Regions from separate parts of the Planococcus plakortidis genome, predicted to be linked through region 2. Evidence: riboswitches for the same ligand, from Rfam matches in the RefSeq annotation. Region 2 holds a riboswitch; the other holds the start of a gene.
What was found. Region 2 has a riboswitch for S-adenosylmethionine ahead of BBI15_RS15950 (transporter substrate-binding domain-containing protein). Riboswitches for the same ligand answer to the same signal wherever they lie in the genome.

Region 1 (9,201 bases), 630 kb from region 2:
TCAGGCGGTTCTGCCATCAAGCGCTCTTGAAGGTTATCGTTCCACGTCATGCACGCTTCATCCAATTGGCCGTCGAAATCGCCGCTTGAGAATCGGCACGCGTCTTTATTATAGACATCGATGCGCATGTTCATTTCTTCTGCGACGGCTTCAAGTGCCGGGAACCAATGTCCGGAATGCGAACCGCCGACCAATGCCACGACACGCTCAGGGTTTTCCGTTACGCCGAACGAACATTCCTTGAGTTTCGAGCTGACACTGCCTGTCGAGAAACAATCTTTATCGCTATAGAATGTCGGCAAATCTTCTTTTGCCGATAAGAAATCCGGTTGCAGTTTAGCTTCTTTCGACGGCTGGATATTTTCCGAGACGGCGCGTGCGCCTGGATTGTCCTCTACCGTTGCTGTGCCGCCGCTGCTTGCTTGGACGAATACGCCCCATGAGAGACCGACCAGAATTGCCGGTGTCATCAACGCGACCAATACTTTCGACAAGCGTTTTTTCGAATGCTTGACCGGCATCTCGCGCACCGGCTTTTCGACGAGCCGGATGGTCATGATCGACAAAACGAGTGTGATGGCCAAAATGCCGATGCCGCCGAGTGCGGTGACCGTTTCGGTATTGAAATAGGCATAGTAAAACACTAATAGCGGCCAATGCCATAAATAAAAGCCGTAAGAAATGCTGCCGAAATACTGGAATGGCTTCGACCCGAGCAATTTCTGCACGCCGAATGCCTGGCCGTTTTCACTGGCGATGATGACAAGGATCACCCCGCCGGTCGGCAGCAATGCCGCAAATCCAGGGAATACTGTCGAAACGGGCAGCACTATGCCAGTGAACGAGATAATTGCAAGCCCCACCCAGCCCATGATGAGATGTGCACGGTTTGAGAATTTCAAATAAGGGAGCAGCAACGCGAGCATCCCGCCGAGCGAGAATTCCCAAGCGCGGGCGAAGGTATCGAAATACGCCCACGGCTGGTTGACTGCCGTGATATAAACCGAATAGCTGAGTGATGCGAGGAAAATCACCGTCAGCACGGCGAGCAAAGTTTTGCGCACCGGCGTTTTCAGGATTTTTGTCGCCAGCAAATAAACAAGCGTGATGACGATTGGCCATGTTACATAAAACTGGCCTTGGATCGACAATGCCCAGAAATGCTGGAACGGGCTCGCCGTATTGTTCTGCGCCAAATAATCGACGGCGCTATTGGCAAGCTGCCAATTTTGGAAATAGAACATCGACGAAAACAACTCGGCGATTGTCTGGCGCCATGTGCTGAGCGGCAACAGGAAAATCGACAGCACAGCGCTTACGGCAAGCACCGTAAATGCCAGCGGAAACAACCGTTTCGCGAGTCCCAATAAATTTTCCAAATAATTGATGCGGCCTTCGCGCACCATCCGTGACAAAAGAGACGTTGTGATCAAGTATCCTGAGACGATGAAAAAGACATCAACCCCGCCGGAAACCGACCCAATCCAAATATGATAGACCGCCACCAAAAGCGCGGCGACCGCGCGGATTCCTTCCAGCTCGGGCCTGAAGCGCTTTTCAGGCACCCGTAAATCTGCCATTATATGTACCTCGCCATTCTGTGATTTTTATGAGAAAGGAATAGCAGCATACAAAAATACTTCTAGTTGTCTAATTATTGTTAAAGTGTAAATTTTTGAATAATTAAAATCCATTCCTTGCCATTTTAAGTGTAACTGAATCCCCTGCAACTCACAACAACTTATCCGATAGTCGAAATTTTCTTTCCAAGAAAAAAACCTCGCCATCTCCGGCAAGGTTCTTCATTAAAATAAGAAGCTGAACATCAATCCGGTATATACCGAAACGACAAACCCGAGGCCGAAGATGAACGACAGCCATTCAGGCAATTGTTTACGGTAGCTTAGCCATTGCAAGCCCAGGAAAATCAAGCCGATCGAAAGCATCAGGAATGCATCGATGTTCGGCGTCCACACCGCGTGCACCGGCAAATATTGCGGCCCGGCCAACCATTCGATAAATGGCGCGCTGCCTTCCACGCGAAATGTTTCGTTGATGTTATGCGGCGGCGCGAGCTTGCTCATGAAGGCGGTGATCAATAACACCAACAACAATAGCGAGCTCTCGACTTTAAGCCATGCGCGGTTCGGAGCGTCGCTTCTGGATAAGAAGGCATTGATGAACGCCGCGAGCAACAGCGGCACGATGCTCAAATGCTTCAAGAGCAAGAGCTGCCCGTAAGGCAAAATCCACGAGCTCGCGTAATCTTCCGGCGCCACAAAAAATAGCATGAGCCAGATGCCGCTGCCGATCAACAGGATCATCATAGCAATAGAAAACGGTGTAAACCACTTGAGAAATGCACGCCAATTGCGCCCGTCGCGCAAAAACCAGGCGATGTGGATCAAAACACCTGCCCATAATACGAGCGCTAAAAAATGGATGGCGTGCCCGGCAAAGCCTTGCCAGTCCGCAATCGACGCAGCGTGGCTCGCATACGCCGCATTGAGCACACTGAGCACAAGCCAAAACGCGCGGAACACCCATGAACCGTTGCGCCATACTACGATTAACCATGCCACTGCCATCAAGACGCCGAATACATAGCTTTGGCCTGCGCGAAATTCAGTTGCGACATCCACCACTGCTTGCGCCGGTCCAAAGCTGTCCGAAAGCAAAAGGATCAGCTGGATGACGGGCGGCGCGAGCAATAGCGGAATAAGCGCAAGCGCCAGCAAGAGCAGTTTTTTCGGAACTTCAACTAACGGTTTTTTCTCCGATTTGACGGAGCGCAAGACGACATCCCCTGCCAGAAACGCCAGCATCACATAGAGGAAAAAATCCGACAGTGCGATCAACCAACTCATCGTTTTCTACGCATTAACACAACAGCAGCAACCAATAGGACAATGGCAAGCCCGGCAATGATAAAGGTCATGCTCGAACCGCCTTCTTCTGAAGCAACTTCCGAATCGCTCGCTGCTGCCTGTTCCGTATCTGTTGCTTCCGCCGCTTCTGTCGTTTCCGATTCATCAGCTTCCGGTTCAGCCGCTTCTTCAGCCGGCTCTTCTTGCGCCGCTTGTTCCTCGCCCGCCTGCAATTCAAAAGCAAGTGAGCCTTGGATCGGGTGGCCGTCTTCGCTCAGCACGTCATATTCCACGACATACGAACCGTCTTCTAGTTCCTGTGCCGGCGTACCGACCAATTGGTCTTCCATCACAGCCACTTCACTGAAATCCACAGCGGTGCCATCCATCGTCATCGTCATGCCACTGCCTTGTTCAATGCCTGCGCTGAAATCGAGCACCACTTGTTCAATTGGCTCAGCCACAACCTCACCTTCTGCCGGAGTGGATGATTCAAGCACCGAATGGGCATGTGCCGTCATCGGCAAAACCAACAACGCACTTAATAAAACCAAAGTCTTCTTCATGGGTATGATTCCTTCTTTCTTGTTAAGTCAACTCAAATAGTGCAACAACTCTTTTTAGCCTATTTCATTTGAACGGAAGAAACAAGAGCGGTGCACTTGGATTTATGAAATTTCTCTGAAGATTGGCGGCATAGAAAAAAGCCCCAAATGATTTCGGGGCTTTTCTTTACAATCCACGAACCGCTTCCTGAGAAGTCTTTTCGCGCTTTCTCAAAGTTTCGGCAAGCAGGCTCACCGTGATCATCGACGTGAAGCCGAGGATCGAACTGAAGAACATCGCCTGGAAAACGTGTTCGATGATGCCTGCGCCAGTCAAGATCATATAGCAGCCGGCACCGCTGACGACGGAAGCGATGGCGCCGGATTTATTGGAGTGTTTCCAGAAATAGCCGAGGCTGATCGGTGCCGCGATGCCGCTGATGATCGCGGAAGTCCCGAAATTCGTCAACAGCGCCAAGGATTCCGGCCGGTTGATCGACATATAAAGTGACACAAGGCCGATGAAGACGAGCGACACTTTCGACGCCTTCAGCACTTTGGCATCGAGTTCCCGTTCCGTCAGATTCCTGTTTTTGTAGAGAACCGGCACAGCCAGCACTTTGAACAAATCGTTGCCGATGCTGTTGGTGATGCCTAGGTACAGACTGTCGGTCGTCGACAGGATCGCGGAGATCAAGCCCATGACAAGCAGCGCGACGATGACGACCGGGAAAGCTTCCATGATATACGCCGGAATGGCGCTGTCCGCCGACGCGAGCCCCGGCAGGATGATGCGCGCCGCGAGCCCTGCGAATACCGAGAAGATTGACAAGGTGAACAAAGAGACGCCCGCAGACAAAGTGAAGGTCCGCAAGTCTTCCTCTTTTTCGACAGTCAGCACTTTATTCATCAAATGCGGCAATAGCACGAATGAAAACAGCAGCCACTGGATGCTCAAGATGGCGAAGCCGCTATAGAACGGCCCGCCTGTCGACAGCGGAGCGACAAGCGCCGGGTCGATCGCGCGAAGTTCCGCTTGCAGCGTGCCGAACACATTCCATCCGCCGCCGATTGTCCACAATAACGAGATGAATAACAATAGCGACACGACCGCCATCGTCGCCCCTTGGATGCCGTCGCTGACAATCTGTGCGAACGCGCCGCCGAGACTGACGTAGACGATCGTGATGATGACGCCGATCGCGATACCCCATAAATACGGAATGCCGATGACCGTTTCGAACATCGTAGCTAAGCCGACGTTCTGCCCGACGATATAGTAGATATTGAACAGTACCAATAATGCGACGAGCACGCGCAAGGCTTTGCTGTTGTAGCGGTTGCCGAGCCACTCGGGAATCGTCAAGCTGCCGCCATTTTTCTGCCCGTAGCGCCAGAAGGTTTTCGTGAACAGCAACAGCCCGAGCCACGTAACCCCGAAACAGCCGATTGTGTACCATAAAGTCGACAAGCCGTATGTATACGCCCAGCCCGGCACGCCAAGAAACAAGTTCGCACTGGCGTATGAGGCGCCGAAGCTCATGCCGACGACCGCCGGATTGACTTTGCCTTTGGCGATCGCAAAGCCTTTCATCGATCCGCTATGGGCTTTGCCTTTTTTCCCGAGCCATGTCGTCAAGGCGAAATAGCCGACGAGCATCAAAGCAATCAGCGGCAATAGCCAAGTTGTCTCATCCCCCATTGCGTTCGCCTCCTTTTTGTTTTGGATAGAGTTTGTTCCATAAAGCCAGCCCCGCAATCCAAAAGACGGCGACGGCGATCCAATAAGCTGTCAGCATCCTCATTCCCCCTCTAGTTGTTAACTGTTTCGTGCAAGTGCTTGAACGTTTTGCCCGGATGATTGTCTTTCAGTTGCGCTTGGCCTTTGCCGTAGATTTTCTCGCGGTATGTGCCGTCTGCGTATTCTTTCTGCACGAGCCCGCGTTCCTGCAAGATAGGAACGACCAGTTCGACAAAGTCCTCGAAGCTTCCGGGTGCGAGCGTATACGCCAAATTAAAACCGTCGACGCCGGTTTCATCTCTCCAGCGCTCCACTTCATCGGCTACTTGCTCCGGCGTCCCGACCGCGACCGGCCCTCTTCCGCCGATGCCGACGAAAGTCGCCAGTTCCCCGATCGTCCACTTTCTGTCCGGATCGGCACGCGTGAATACTTCGACCGCCGATTGCATGGCGTTGCTTTGGATGTATTCGAGCGTATCGTCCGGCTCGTATCCGGAGAAATCGATGCCTGTCCAACCGCTTAAAAGTGCGAGTGCGCCTTCGTAGCTGACATGGCTTTTCAAGGTTTCGTATTTCTCTTGCGCTTCTTGTTCGGTCTTCCCGACAATTGCGGTGAAGGTGGTGTACACCAACACATCTTCCGGGTTCCGGCCGTTCGCTTGAATGCGTTCACGAAGCGCGTCGACACCTTTTTTCACGACGGGAATCGTCGGCCCTGCCGTAAACACCGATTCGGCGTGCTTTGAGGCGAACTCCCGGCCGCGCGGCGAAGCGCCTGCCTGGAACAATACCGGCGTGCGCTGTGGCGACGGTTCAGATAGATGAGCGCCCGGCACTTTAAAATATGTGCCTTCGTGGCGGATGTCGTGCACTTTCGACGGGTCGGTATAGACTTTCGACTGTTGATCGCGCACGACCGCGCCATCTTCCCAGCTGCCTTCCCATAATTTATAGCAAACCTCCAAATACTCGGCCGCGAATTCATAGCGTTCGTCGTGGCTCATCTGGTCATCGAGCCCGATATTGACTGCGGCGCTTTTCAAATAGGAAGTGACGACGTTCCAGCCGATGCGCCCTTTTGTCAGATGATCGAGTGTCGACATGCGCCGCGCGAAGGTGTACGGATGTTCGTGGCTGACAGATGCCGTGACCCCGAAACTCAAATGCTCCGTCACCGACGACATGAGCGGCACGACCAATAGCGGGTCGTTGACCGGCGTCTGCACCGCATTGCGAAGCGCCGCGTCGCGCGTGCCGCCATAGACATCGTAAGTCCCGAGCACATCAGCCAAAAACACCGCGTCAAACTTTCCTTTTTCCAATAGCTTCGCGAGCTCGATCCAATATTCGCTGTCCTTGTATGTATGCGACCGGTCGTCCTCGTGAAGCCACAATCCCGGCGACTGGTGCCCGCCTGCACACACCATCTCAAATGCATTCAAATAAATCCGTTTCTTCGTCATCGTCAAATTCCTCCTTTTGAAATTCCAATTTCCGCAGCCCTCACTGGAAAATAAAAATAGCCCTCTTTTCTCAATAAAACGAGAAAAGAGGGCTATTTGAATAGTCGGGTCCGCTCTCTTATCTCCCAAGGAATCTCTCCTTGCTGGAAGTAGCACCTTCCTGAATAATATCAGGGGTTGCTGAAGCGTCAACGGGCCAGTCCCTCGGCTTCTCTGGATAAGATTATTAAATTAATCCCTATCTTAATACTAGGAAATAAAGAAGTCAACCGAATTTTCAAAACTATTTTATTTTTCCTTGGAAATATCTCGCTTAGCACATTTCATCAAGCTAATTGCATGGTCCGAATTTTTGTTTTGGCAAAGCCGTAGAATAGGGTCATGAAAACCATCCCTAATACGAGCATGGCCACACTGCCCGCTAAATAAGCGGAGTCCATTTTGAATAAGATTTCTGTCCGGAACCAGGACTGGAACGGCAATCCGAAACCGAGCAATACCGTAAAGAACAGCACTTTCACTTTCCAATCCTTGCCTTTCATTTTCTTGATCGAGTTATTCACTAACAAACGGAGCAGCGCGAGGACGAGTCCAATTCCGAAAAAGATCAGCAAGAACATTTTGATCTCTTCATTCAATAAAAATGCTTTCCCGAGCATATACAGAGCAACCAGCAGCGCAATCCCCATTACGGCCATTTTTTTCTTCATGTCCATCACCTATCCTGTAATTTCACTCAACACACTGTTGGGTGGTTACTATCTATTTTAAATGCCTGCTATACTGGAAGCAATAAACAGAAAAGACACAGCTGTTAAGCGGTTTGGAGGAGATAGCGTGCCAGCCATTTATGATGACATGAACGAAAAAACGAAAGCAAAAATCCAGCAAAGCTTCCTGCAGCTGCTGGCCAAAAAGAATTTCATCAAGATCTCTGTCCAGGATATTTCCAAAGCATCCGGGATCAACCGGGGAACGTTTTATCTGCATTACCTCGACAAATACGATTTGCTGGACCAAATGGAAGAACAGCTGCTCGACGGCTTGGCCCAGCAGTTGAAAGAATTGCAGCCCGAAATGCTTTTGGCCGAAGCGGATAAAGGCAATGTGTCCATCCAATCCGTTGAAGTATTCCGCTATATCGAAATGAATGCTGCCGCTTTCCGCGCGTTTTTAAGTGAGCATAACCAAAACGGCTTCCACAAGCGGCTTAAAGGATTTTTCATCGGCCATTTTATCGGCAATATGCTTAAAAACGAACGTTTCTTCCAAAGCGCCAGCGTGCCGGACGATTATCTGTCAGCCTTCGCCACTTCCGCATTCCTCGGCCTCATCGAGCAATGGCTGGATAATGATTTGACGGAGACGCCAGAAGAAATGGCGGAGATGTACATCCAGATCATCCTGTTCATCCGCAAGCTATAATGGTTTAGCCTAAAAAAACGCCAATTCCCTGTAAAGGGGAATTGGCGTTTCCGTTATTGTTCCTGCCCGCGTGATGCTTTCGGCGGCTGGCACGTATCGCATTTGCGCTGGTTACTCTTATTGAACTTCGTGAAGGTCTTCTCGAAGTTATTGCCGCACGCGCATTTGAACAAGAGCTTTTGGGAGAAGCCGTGGTATTCGGTCGACAATAATGTGCTCTCGGAGTTATTGTTGACGAATGTCCGGATTTTATCGATCGTCCATCGTTTATTCATTCGGTTACACCTCAATTTAGGATTGGCTGGAGGCTTTCTAGTCCCCCTCTATCATTGCCTTAAGTCAACTACTATACCATAATCGCTGCCATTCCCGGGTATAGTTCAACCCGGCATGGCAAAACATCTTCTAGTCAATAAAGAAACTGTAAAAAAATTGAATCTTTTTTATCTATTCCCTCGTATAATGTAAACAATAGCCAATTACACATAATCCTCTTATGAAAGGCATGATTCCATGGGCATCGTCACATTAGTCATCCTGATTTTCTTTTTTCCTTACGGCTGGTTTCTCTGGAGCAGCATCAGCAACAAAACCGGCATGGTGGAGACCTATCGCTGGAAAAAACCGATGGCTGTGCTGATTGGGCTGATCCTGATCAGCGCCGTGCTCAATTATGTTTATTCCGAGGCGTATAATCTCGCATTTTTCCAGAGCGGATTTGAATTGACGGTCGGACTGATCGTCGCCGGCGCCTTCCTAGTGATTTTCTCGATCATCAATATCATTGCCGGCATCGTCTATAGAGGGGCACCGAAATCGTTTTACAACCCGAAAGTCGTATGGGGCTTCACAGCGGTCCTTTGCACGACGATGCTGTTTTTCATCGTCTGGGTCTACCCTTTAGCGGAAAAGGCATCGTATATTGTCCGGCTCGATTCCGCGATTGCGGCTGCGGATGAAAAGCAAGACGGCGAGGAAATCACGATCGTCTTCATGAGCTCCGAAAAGCAATGCGTCCGCCGCCGCACCGAAAACTGCAACTCGAGCGATTACCAAAACGCGTTCTTCGTCAAAAACAATCTGGATGAAACGAAACAAGTGCAAGTGCAAATCCGTGCGCTCGACCGCCAGCAAAATGAACTGAAATCTGTGGAGTCCAA
Region 2 (9,201 bases):
GCCTTGCTCGATAATGACGCCGTCTTCCATAAAGATGACGCGGTCTGAAATTTCCCGCGCGAAACTCAATTCATGGGTTACGATGAACATTGTTTTGCCGGTGTCCGCGACGCGGCGGATGGTGGCCAATACTTCATCGACCAGTTCCGGGTCCAGAGAAGACGTCGGTTCGTCGAATAATAGCACTTCCGGGTCCAAAGCGAGCGCACGGGCGATGCCGACGCGCTGCTGCTGGCCGCCGGACAATTGCGCAGGGTAATGGCTCAGTTTATTCGATAAGCCGACCTGCTCGAGCATCTCGATGCCTTTTTTGTCAGCGGCGTCTTTTTTCATCCGCTTGACGCTCGTCAACCCGACGGAGACATTTTGCAGCACCGTCAGATTCTTGAACAAATTATATTGCTGAAACACCATACCTGTGGCGGTCCGGAGCGCGAAGATTTCTTTTTTCTTAGCGGCCGCCGCATCCACCCGCTTGCCGCCGATTTCCACGATGCCGCTCGTTGGCTCTTCTAAAAAATTGATGCAGCGCAACAGCGTCGATTTCCCGGAACCGCTTGGCCCGAGAACCGCCACCACTTCACCTTTCTCGACGCTTAAATCAATCCCTTTCAAAACATGCTGGCGGTCGTAATATTTATGCAAGTTCTCCAATTTGATCATCAGGCAATCCCTCTTTCATATCTGCGTGCACGTTTCTCGATCTTCACCAATAAGCGCTCGACGGCAATGCATAAGATCCAATAGACGATCGAGACGGCGATATACACTTCAAAGAACGCCAAGCCGCGGGAGCCGAGGATTTTTGCCTGCCCCATGATATCGATGACGCCGATGATAAACACGAGCGAAGTGTCTTTGATCGTGCTGATGAACATATTGCCGAGATTCGGGATCGCTACTGTCAAGGCCTGCGGGAAGACGATCTTCAGCATCATCTGCACAGGCGTCATGCCGATCGCTTTGGCGGCTTCGAACTGCCCGCGGTCGACCGATTCGATCGCCGAACGGATCGTCTCGGATAAATACGCGCCCAAATTGATGGAAAAGGCCATCAAGGCATAGAATTCCGGAGCGATGCTATTGACGTCTGCCGACTGAAGCCATCCGTATTCACTCTGGAGAAAATAAATGATTTTCGGAATCCCGTAAAACACCAGGTAAATCTGCACCAATAACGGCGTGCCCCGGATAAAGGAAATATAGATCGACGTGATGACACTGAGCACAGGCACTTTGTAGATTTTGATTAATGCCGCAGCCACACCGATGACCAGACTCAATAGCAGCGAGCCGACTGCTATGCCGATCGTGACCGGCAGCCTGGAAATAATGGCAGGAAAGCTCTCGATCAAGAAATTCAAGTCCAGTAAATTTTCCATTGTCTCTGTCCTTCCGTTAGCTTATTCAGGGATGTAGTCGCCGCCGGTCCATTTCTCGGACAGTTCGGACAAAGTGCCATTTTCTTTCAACTGTTTCAAGATCGGGTCGATCAAAGCTTTCAACTCTTCGCCTTTTTCTTCGTCTTTCAAGACGATGCCCATATCGTCATTGACCAAAGGCTGCCCGACAATTTCCACGCCGAGTTCATTCTTTTCCAGTACTGCGTTCATCATGATCGGGTCATTGACGTATGCGTCGACGCGGCCGTTCTGCACATCCTGCAGAATTTCCGATGGGTTGCCGCTTTCACTGTATTTCAATTCGATCGGCTCATCGGCCGTCTCATTGTATTCCTCAAGCAATAAGGTATAGGAATCGCCTGCCAACGCCCCGACCGCTTTGCCTTCCAAATCTTCAATCGTTTGAATATCTTCACGGCCTTCCTTCACTGCAATGACCGTTTCCGCTGCGAAATACGATTCATCGGTGAACAAATACTTTTCCTGGCGTTCCGGCGTTTTCGCTACTTGGTCAGCGATGGCCTGGATTTTATTCGACTCGAGTGCAAGGAACATGCTGTCCCACGGCACCGCGACGTATTCGAACGTATAGCCGTCCAATTGTTCATCGACGGCTTTCATCATGTCCACGTCATAGCCCGTCAATTGATTGGCGTCATCCGCAAAAGCGAAAGGCGGGTAATCATTTTGCGTCCCGACGCGGATCACTTGCTCTCCATCAGCATTTGCCGTCTCTTCCGATGAACAGCCGGCAAGTGTTCCGGCAAGACCTACTAAACAGGCAGTTGCGAATACATAAGCGTTTCTTTTCATAATTCAAGCTCCTTTGGTTGTGTAATTTTTTTATGATAGGGCTGGACTTTCCGCCTTGTGTAGAGCGCCTGCCCTGCTTTTGGATGCAAAAAAGCCTCTTTCAATAGGAAAGAGGCTTCGACCAATTTCTTATCTCTCAGAATGAATACATCCTGCAGGAATTAGCACCTCTCATGGATATGATGGTTGCTGGACGTCATAGGGCCTGTCCCTCGGTCTCTCTGGATAAGGTATTTAATTTATTTTGCATAATAACGATAGTATTTGAGATGCCTGTTTCTGTCAAACACTTTTTGAAAAAACGACTATTTGTATAAAAATTCACGGCCGAATAGATCAGCCTTGCCACTTTTCCATGTTTGCCTTCTAATTGAGCGACCGTTCATGGCAACCCGCCCACACTCTCCAACAGCAAATAACTTCCTGTAAACAATAAGATGATATATGTGAAAACACGAAAAATTTGCTGGTTGATTTTCGTAAATAATAATTGCCCCAAGTATAGGCCTGCGGCGACAAGAGGAATAGCCCAAAGACTGGAGACCCAAACGGTTTTGTTTGTTCCCGCAAAACTCACTTGTATGATCAAGCTGGCCGAATAAATGAAGAGATAAAACGCCAATGTCGTACTCCGCAATGTCTCTTTATTCGTCTCCGTTCCCGAAAAATACAGCAGAATCGGCGGTCCCGGCATTCCGATGCTGGTCGTCAAGGAACCGGAAATTCCACCGACGAACAGATCCCGCTTATTGTTCCGAGTGATCCGGAACTTCAACATGAGCATAAAGGTCAGCAGCAAAACAAGAAGGCTGACAATGAGTTTCAAGCTATTCAAATCAATCGTCAAGAAGACCGCCATTCCAACAGGCAAGCCAAGTGAACTTCCGACAATGAACCTTTTCAAGACGCCGATATCAACATCTTTCCGAACCTTTGCAATCAATGCGAGCGAAATGAGCAAAGACAAGATCAAATTTATCTGTATGGCCTCAGCCGGCTCAAAGATCAACAAAAGAAATGGTGTCGCCAGAATGGAAAACCCGAAACCGGTGCTTGTCTGGAGAATTGAGGCAATCAGTATGATGATGATAAATGCGGCAAATTCCATAAAACACCTGCTTTCTCTGATAAAAGTTACCGCTCTTTAATTTTCCCATATTCATCTTAACATGCAGCTGGCTCGGTATATTATAGAGTCTGGAGATTCGATTGAACCCGCCAGGCCTCTTGAAACTGTCGATTCATAAGCTAATCAAATACAAATTGTTTATATGTGCATCTCTTTTGCCTGGCACTCTATCAATTGGAAAGCTCCATTGAGAAACCAGCGTTTCTAGATGAAGTTTTTTCTATTTTGAAATATTTGATAAATAATATTTTCACAATCTTAAGAGTTCACTCAGCTTAAGTGTTTTTGAGTGACGTTGCCCGATTTAGTGTTTTTTCTCTCTATATTTAGAGAAAACGTTTACATATTAGGGTTCTCTTTGACAAAACTCCCGATTCATATGACAATGGAAATAGAATTAGAATCATTATAATCAGATAACAATATTAATTGGAGCGAACTACTTCGATTAGTTTTTTTTGCGTTATCGATTATGGTCATTCTAAAAAAACATTCAGGAGGTAATTATTTTATGTCTTTGATCGGAAAAGAAATCCAACCATTTAACGCGTCGGCTTACCAGGCGGCAAGCGGTGAATTCATCGAGGTCACGGAAGAAAGCATGAAAGGCCAATGGAGCGTCGTGTGCTTCTACCCGGCAGATTTCACGTTCGTTTGCCCAACTGAACTTGAGGACCTCCAAAGCCAATACGCAACATTGAAAGAGCTTGGCGTGGAAGTATACTCTGTTTCTACAGACACTCACTTCACTCACAAAGCTTGGCACGACCACTCAGATGCAATCGGCAAAATCGAATACACGATGATCGGCGACCCGTCGCAGCGCATCTCACGCGGATTCGACGTTCTTAACGAAGAAGAAGGCCTTGCACAGCGCGGCACATTCATCGTTGACCCGGACGGCATTGTCCAAGCTGCAGAAATCAACGCAGACGGCATCGGCCGCGACGCCAGCACGCTGGTCGGCAAAATCAAAGCGGCACAATACGTGCGCAACAACCCAGGCGAAGTATGCCCGGCTAAATGGGAAGAAGGCGGCGACACATTGAAGCCAAGCCTTGACCTCGTAGGCAAAATTTAAGGAGTTTTGACGATGATACTAGATGCGCAAATCAAAGCACAATTAAAGCAATACTTGCAGCTATTGGAAGGCGACGTGCTGCTCCAAGTGAGTGCCGGATCCGATAAGGTATCAACCGATATGATCGATTTGGTGGAAGAACTATCCGCCATGTCTCCGCGCATTCAAATGGAGCGCGCGGAGCTCGAGCGCACGCCGAGCTTTAGCGTCACCCGCCCTGGCGAAGATATGGGCATCACGTTCGCCGGCATCCCGCTCGGCCACGAGTTCACGTCACTCGTACTTGCTTTGCTTCAAGTGAGCGGGCGGGCCCCGAAAGCCGACCCAAAAACGATGGACCAAATCAAAGCGCTCGACGGCACGTATCACTTCGAGTCGTATATCAGCCTGAGCTGCCAGAACTGCCCGGAAGTCGTGCAATCACTCAATTTGATGAGCGTCCTCAACCCGAATATCACGCACACGATGATCGACGGCGCTGCATTCAAAGAAGAAGTTGAAAGCAAAGACATCATGGCCGTTCCGACAGTCTTCTTGAACGGCGAATCGTTTTCAAGCGGTCGCATGTCGCTTGAGGAATTGCTGGCAAAACTCGGCAGCGCACCGGATGCGTCCGAATTCGAAGGCAAAGAACCGTTTGACGTGCTCGTTGTCGGCGGCGGGCCGGCTGGTGCCAGCGCGGCGATCTATGCGGCGCGTAAAGGTATCCGCACCGGCATCGTCGCGGAGCGTTTCGGCGGCCAGGTGATGGATACCTTGAGCATCGAGAACTTCGTCAGCGTCAAGCATACGGAAGGCCCGAAATTTGCGGCCAGCCTCGAAGAGCATGTGAAGGAATACGACATCGACCTCATGAACCTGCAGCGTGCGAAACGCTTGGAGAAAAAAGATTTGTTCGAGCTTGAACTTGAAAACGGCGCTGTCGTCAAAGGCAAGACCGTCATTCTCTCGACAGGAGCCCGCTGGCGCAACATCGGCGTCCCTGGCGAAGAAGAATTCAAGAACAAGGGTGTTGCGTATTGCCCGCATTGCGACGGCCCGCTATTTGCCGGCAAAGACGTCGCGGTCATCGGCGGCGGCAACTCCGGCGTGGAAGCGGCGATCGACCTTGCAGGCATCACGAACCACGTGACGGTGCTGGAATACAACGCAGAGCTTAAAGCGGATTCCGTTTTGCAGGACCGCCTGAAGAGCTTGCCGAACGTTACGGTCTTGACGAATGCCCGCACACAGGAAATCACCGGCACCGATAAAGTGAACGGCATTTCCTATATCGACCTCCAAACCGGCGAAGAAAAGCATGTCGAACTATCCGGCGTCTTCGTCCAAATCGGCCTCGTGCCAAACACCGACTGGCTCGGTGACTTCGTTGAGCGCACTCCGCACGGCGAGATCGTCATCGACCAGCGCGGCGCCACGAATATGCCGGGCGTGTTCGCGGCAGGCGACTGCACGAACATCCCATACAAGCAGATCATCATTTCGATGGGCTCTGGCGCGACGGCTTCACTGAGCGCGTTCGACCATCTCATCCGAAGCGATATCCCTGTTTTGGTGTAATCAATATAAAAGGACTGCAGAAGAGATTTTTCTCTTCGCAGTCCTTTTTGTGTTCAAAAGAAATGGCAGATATCCAATGCAACGGTCGCTTTCAGCCGCCTATTGCTTCGCTTCGTACAAGCGCCGGTGAAGCTCATGCACCTGTTCTGCAAGTTCCGGCACCGGCCCGTCGACGTCCGGGTCGTTCAGGATTTCCGCGATGGACAGATTGCGGACAGGTGAAGGCTCGGCGCCGAGCTCTTTCATCCATTCGCCCAATTGCTTTGACGAACTGGCATAGACGATGCGGCCGAGCCCGACCCAGCCATGCGCCGCCGCGCACATCGGGCAATGCTCGCCGGACGTATAGACAGTCGCTGTCGCCCGTTCACCCGATGCCAGATGTTCCGCCGCCCAGCGCGCGATCGCGAATTCCGGATGCTGCGTATGGTCGCCTGATGCCACGTGGTTATGGTCCTCGAACAGCACCTCCCCCTGTGCCGACACAAGAACCGAACCAAACGGCTCGTCGCCTTTTTCCAGCGCCTGCTCGGCGAGTTCGACGCAGCGCTTCAAATAGTGTAGATCGGTTTCAGTAATCATTAGCGGCTCCTCCTTTTGTGTCCCCGTGGCTTGCCTACGAGGAATTTACCCGTTCGGCATTCTGCATAAGCGCAACCATTCGAACAAAGCTTCTACTCCAATTCTTCCTCCGCCAACAACTTGAACCCTTCCACGACCGTATCCTCTTCGACTTCGATCAGGATGCAGCGGCGGCCATTGTAATTGACTTGTTTGACGTAACGTAAGTCTTCGGGGCCGATCTTGATTTCGGCGACTTTCGTGTTGATCTTGATCGATTTGGAACCGTATTTCGGTACGATGTGGCTCGCTTTCATCTCGTACTGGCGGTCATCGGTCACTTGCTGGAACGCCTGCTCCACTTTCTCGGTGCTGATGTCTTTGATGCCGCTCGCCTTCAGGACACGTTCGACTTCCTTGGAGTCGAGCATCGGTGCCGGCTCGTCTTCGTCTTCCGCTTCCACTTCGAGCAGGCTGTTGATTTCGTCGTAGACGCCCGCAAGCGTTCTCGAATTGACTTCATCGCCGATCACCTGCTTGACGATTTCTTCAAAGACCACTTTATCGTCTTCTGCGGTGGTAATTTCGTCGCCATTCAACACATTTTCGATAAACTGGAAATCGGGCTTATTGGCTTTTGCTGCGGAATACAGGATACGGTTGACGTCTGCGGCGTTGTTCGTGAAGCTCGGGAACAGGAACCCGCCGACGGGAGACGACAGCTTGATGACCGGGTCCGCCATGATGTTCGACTTGAATTCCTTTTCGATGAAATCAAACACCAGCGACGATTTCGGCAGTTCGGTCTGGTTCATGCTGCCGAGGACGAACGGCGTCGTGTATACTTCGTCGCGCAGCGCAGTTTCCGTCTCGTCCACCTCGCGTTTCGTCGTCTTGAAATACGTGCCGCGGATGAACGTGATGACCATGTCTTTCTCGTATGGCGTCTCTTCGACCATCTTCAAGGCGACGCGCTGCATATTGTCTTTCCAGCCTTCCGCATCGTCCGCATGTAGCCCTTCGTAGAGCAACGTCTGCGTATGGTCCACCTGCCCTTCTTCGGGGCGCTGGAACTTCACTTCGAACAGCTTGATGTCGAGCTTGCCCGCGAGCACTTTCTTAAAATTGGCCAAGAACAGCTCTTGCTGCTCCCGGTCGAGCAAGGAAAACGAGCGGCTTTCCTCGTGGAAGATCTCGCTTGTGTCCTGTTTGATATATACATTGTAAATCTCGGCGATTTTCAGTAAATCCGTCTCCAGCTTGAACTGCTTGCGGATCTCGGCAATGTCTTTTTTGTTCATTTCTATTTCCAACTCCCAGCTAGTAGAATCCATGTTCGTACAAAAAAAGAGTATCCAAGCCAATTCGCTTTGGACACTCTTTTATTATAACAAGAATTCGACAGGATACCGGGATTGCCCCTTATGGATTTCTACAGTTTCTATAGAAAAAGCAGCAATGCCGGAATCGTGACGATGCTTGCCAAAGTGCTGACGAACATCGCGCTCGACACCATATCCGGGTTCATATTGAACTTCATGGCCAACAGTGTCGTCGTGGCAGCCGCCGGAGTCGCCGCGGAAATAAGCAGCACTTTTGCTTCGAGTGACCCTGCCGGATAGAGCCAGGCCAACAGCCCGAACGCGATGGCCGGGAACGCGACCAATTTCAGCACGGCCGCCGTCCCGATGAACTTCAGCACGGTCTTGATCTGGATCGATGCCAAGGTAATGCCGAGCAGCGTCAACAGCACCGGCACGGCCGCCTGCCCAAGTAAGCCCGTCGCATTGCCGAGCGCCTCGGGGATCGCAATGTCCGTTATTTTCAGAACCAGCCCGATCGTGATGGCAATAAACCCAGGCATGCGGATGATGGTAATGAAAATCGCCTTCTTCGACACATCGGCATGGTTTGAAGCGTAAAAGATGCCAGCCGAATTCATCAGCAAAGATTGCATGACGACATAAATGATCGCAATCGCCATCCCCTCGTCCCCAAAGGCGAACAACACAATCGGCAAGCCGTAATTCCCGGTGTTCGGAAACGCGCTCGCGAGCATCATCGTATTGCGGTACGACAGATCCCACCCAAATACGATGCCGAGAAGCTTAATCAGCATCGCAAACAGGGCGAACAACAACACCGCAAACAGCACAATTTTCCCCAAATCGCCCAAATCCAGCGAAGACGTCGTGACGGAATGGAAAAACAAGGCCGGGCTGAACACGTAGATGCACAAATCCGACACCGGCTTCTTTTCGATGTCCATGAACCGGCCGATAAAAAAGCCGATGCCGAGCAAGATAAAGACCGGCAAAATGACATTGATGATTTCACTGACAATCACGGCGCTCACTCTCCATCAGAAAGAGGGAAAGGATTTCTCCCCTCCCCCAAAATTTGATTCATCAAATGAAAAACGGTATAAATACACTGGCCAATAATAAGATCAACGCGCCGCCGAGACGGGAGGAAATTTGCGCAAATGGCATCAATTCCATGCGTCTTGCTGCAGACAGTACCGCAACATCGCCCGTTCCGCCCATATTCGCCATACATAGCCCTGCTGTGATGGCAGCTTCGATCGGGTAGAAGCCCATGAACTTCCCGACCACGCCGGAACCGATGACGGCACCGATGACGACCGCCAAGAC

Region 1: linked by a shared signal. The riboswitch ahead of BBI15_RS03085 (LLM class flavin-dependent oxidoreductase) and the one ahead of BBI15_RS15950 (transporter substrate-binding domain-containing protein) in region 2 are both predicted to bind S-adenosylmethionine.

What each region holds. Positions count from the first base shown of each region.
Region 1 is NZ_CP016539.2:578,785-587,985, reverse strand. Features, by position in the region: gene BBI15_RS03105 (acyltransferase family protein) at 1-1,580, opposite strand, end outside; gene BBI15_RS03100 (copper resistance D family protein) at 1,806-2,867, opposite strand; gene BBI15_RS03095 (copper resistance CopC family protein) at 2,864-3,433, opposite strand; gene BBI15_RS03090 (sodium:solute symporter family protein) at 3,600-5,114, opposite strand; gene BBI15_RS03085 (LLM class flavin-dependent oxidoreductase) at 5,225-6,616, opposite strand; SAM riboswitch class I at 6,732-6,840, opposite strand; gene BBI15_RS03080 (MFS transporter permease) at 6,943-7,326, opposite strand; gene BBI15_RS03075 (TetR/AcrR family transcriptional regulator) at 7,454-8,041, shown strand; gene BBI15_RS03070 (hypothetical protein) at 8,095-8,316, opposite strand; gene BBI15_RS03065 (hypothetical protein) at 8,555-9,201, shown strand, end outside.
Region 2 is NZ_CP016539.2:3,206,625-3,215,825, forward strand. Features, by position in the region: gene BBI15_RS15940 (amino acid ABC transporter ATP-binding protein) at 1-663, opposite strand, end outside; gene BBI15_RS15945 (amino acid ABC transporter permease) at 663-1,382, opposite strand; gene BBI15_RS15950 (transporter substrate-binding domain-containing protein) at 1,404-2,216, opposite strand; SAM riboswitch class I at 2,343-2,448, opposite strand; gene BBI15_RS15955 (sulfite exporter TauE/SafE family protein) at 2,599-3,324, opposite strand; gene ahpC (alkyl hydroperoxide reductase subunit C) at 3,857-4,426, shown strand; gene ahpF (alkyl hydroperoxide reductase subunit F) at 4,439-5,986, shown strand; gene BBI15_RS15970 (nucleoside deaminase) at 6,086-6,568, opposite strand; gene BBI15_RS15975 (DUF4317 domain-containing protein) at 6,661-7,848, opposite strand; gene BBI15_RS15980 (AEC family transporter) at 7,989-8,894, opposite strand; gene BBI15_RS15985 (2-hydroxycarboxylate transporter family protein) at 8,956-9,201, opposite strand, start outside.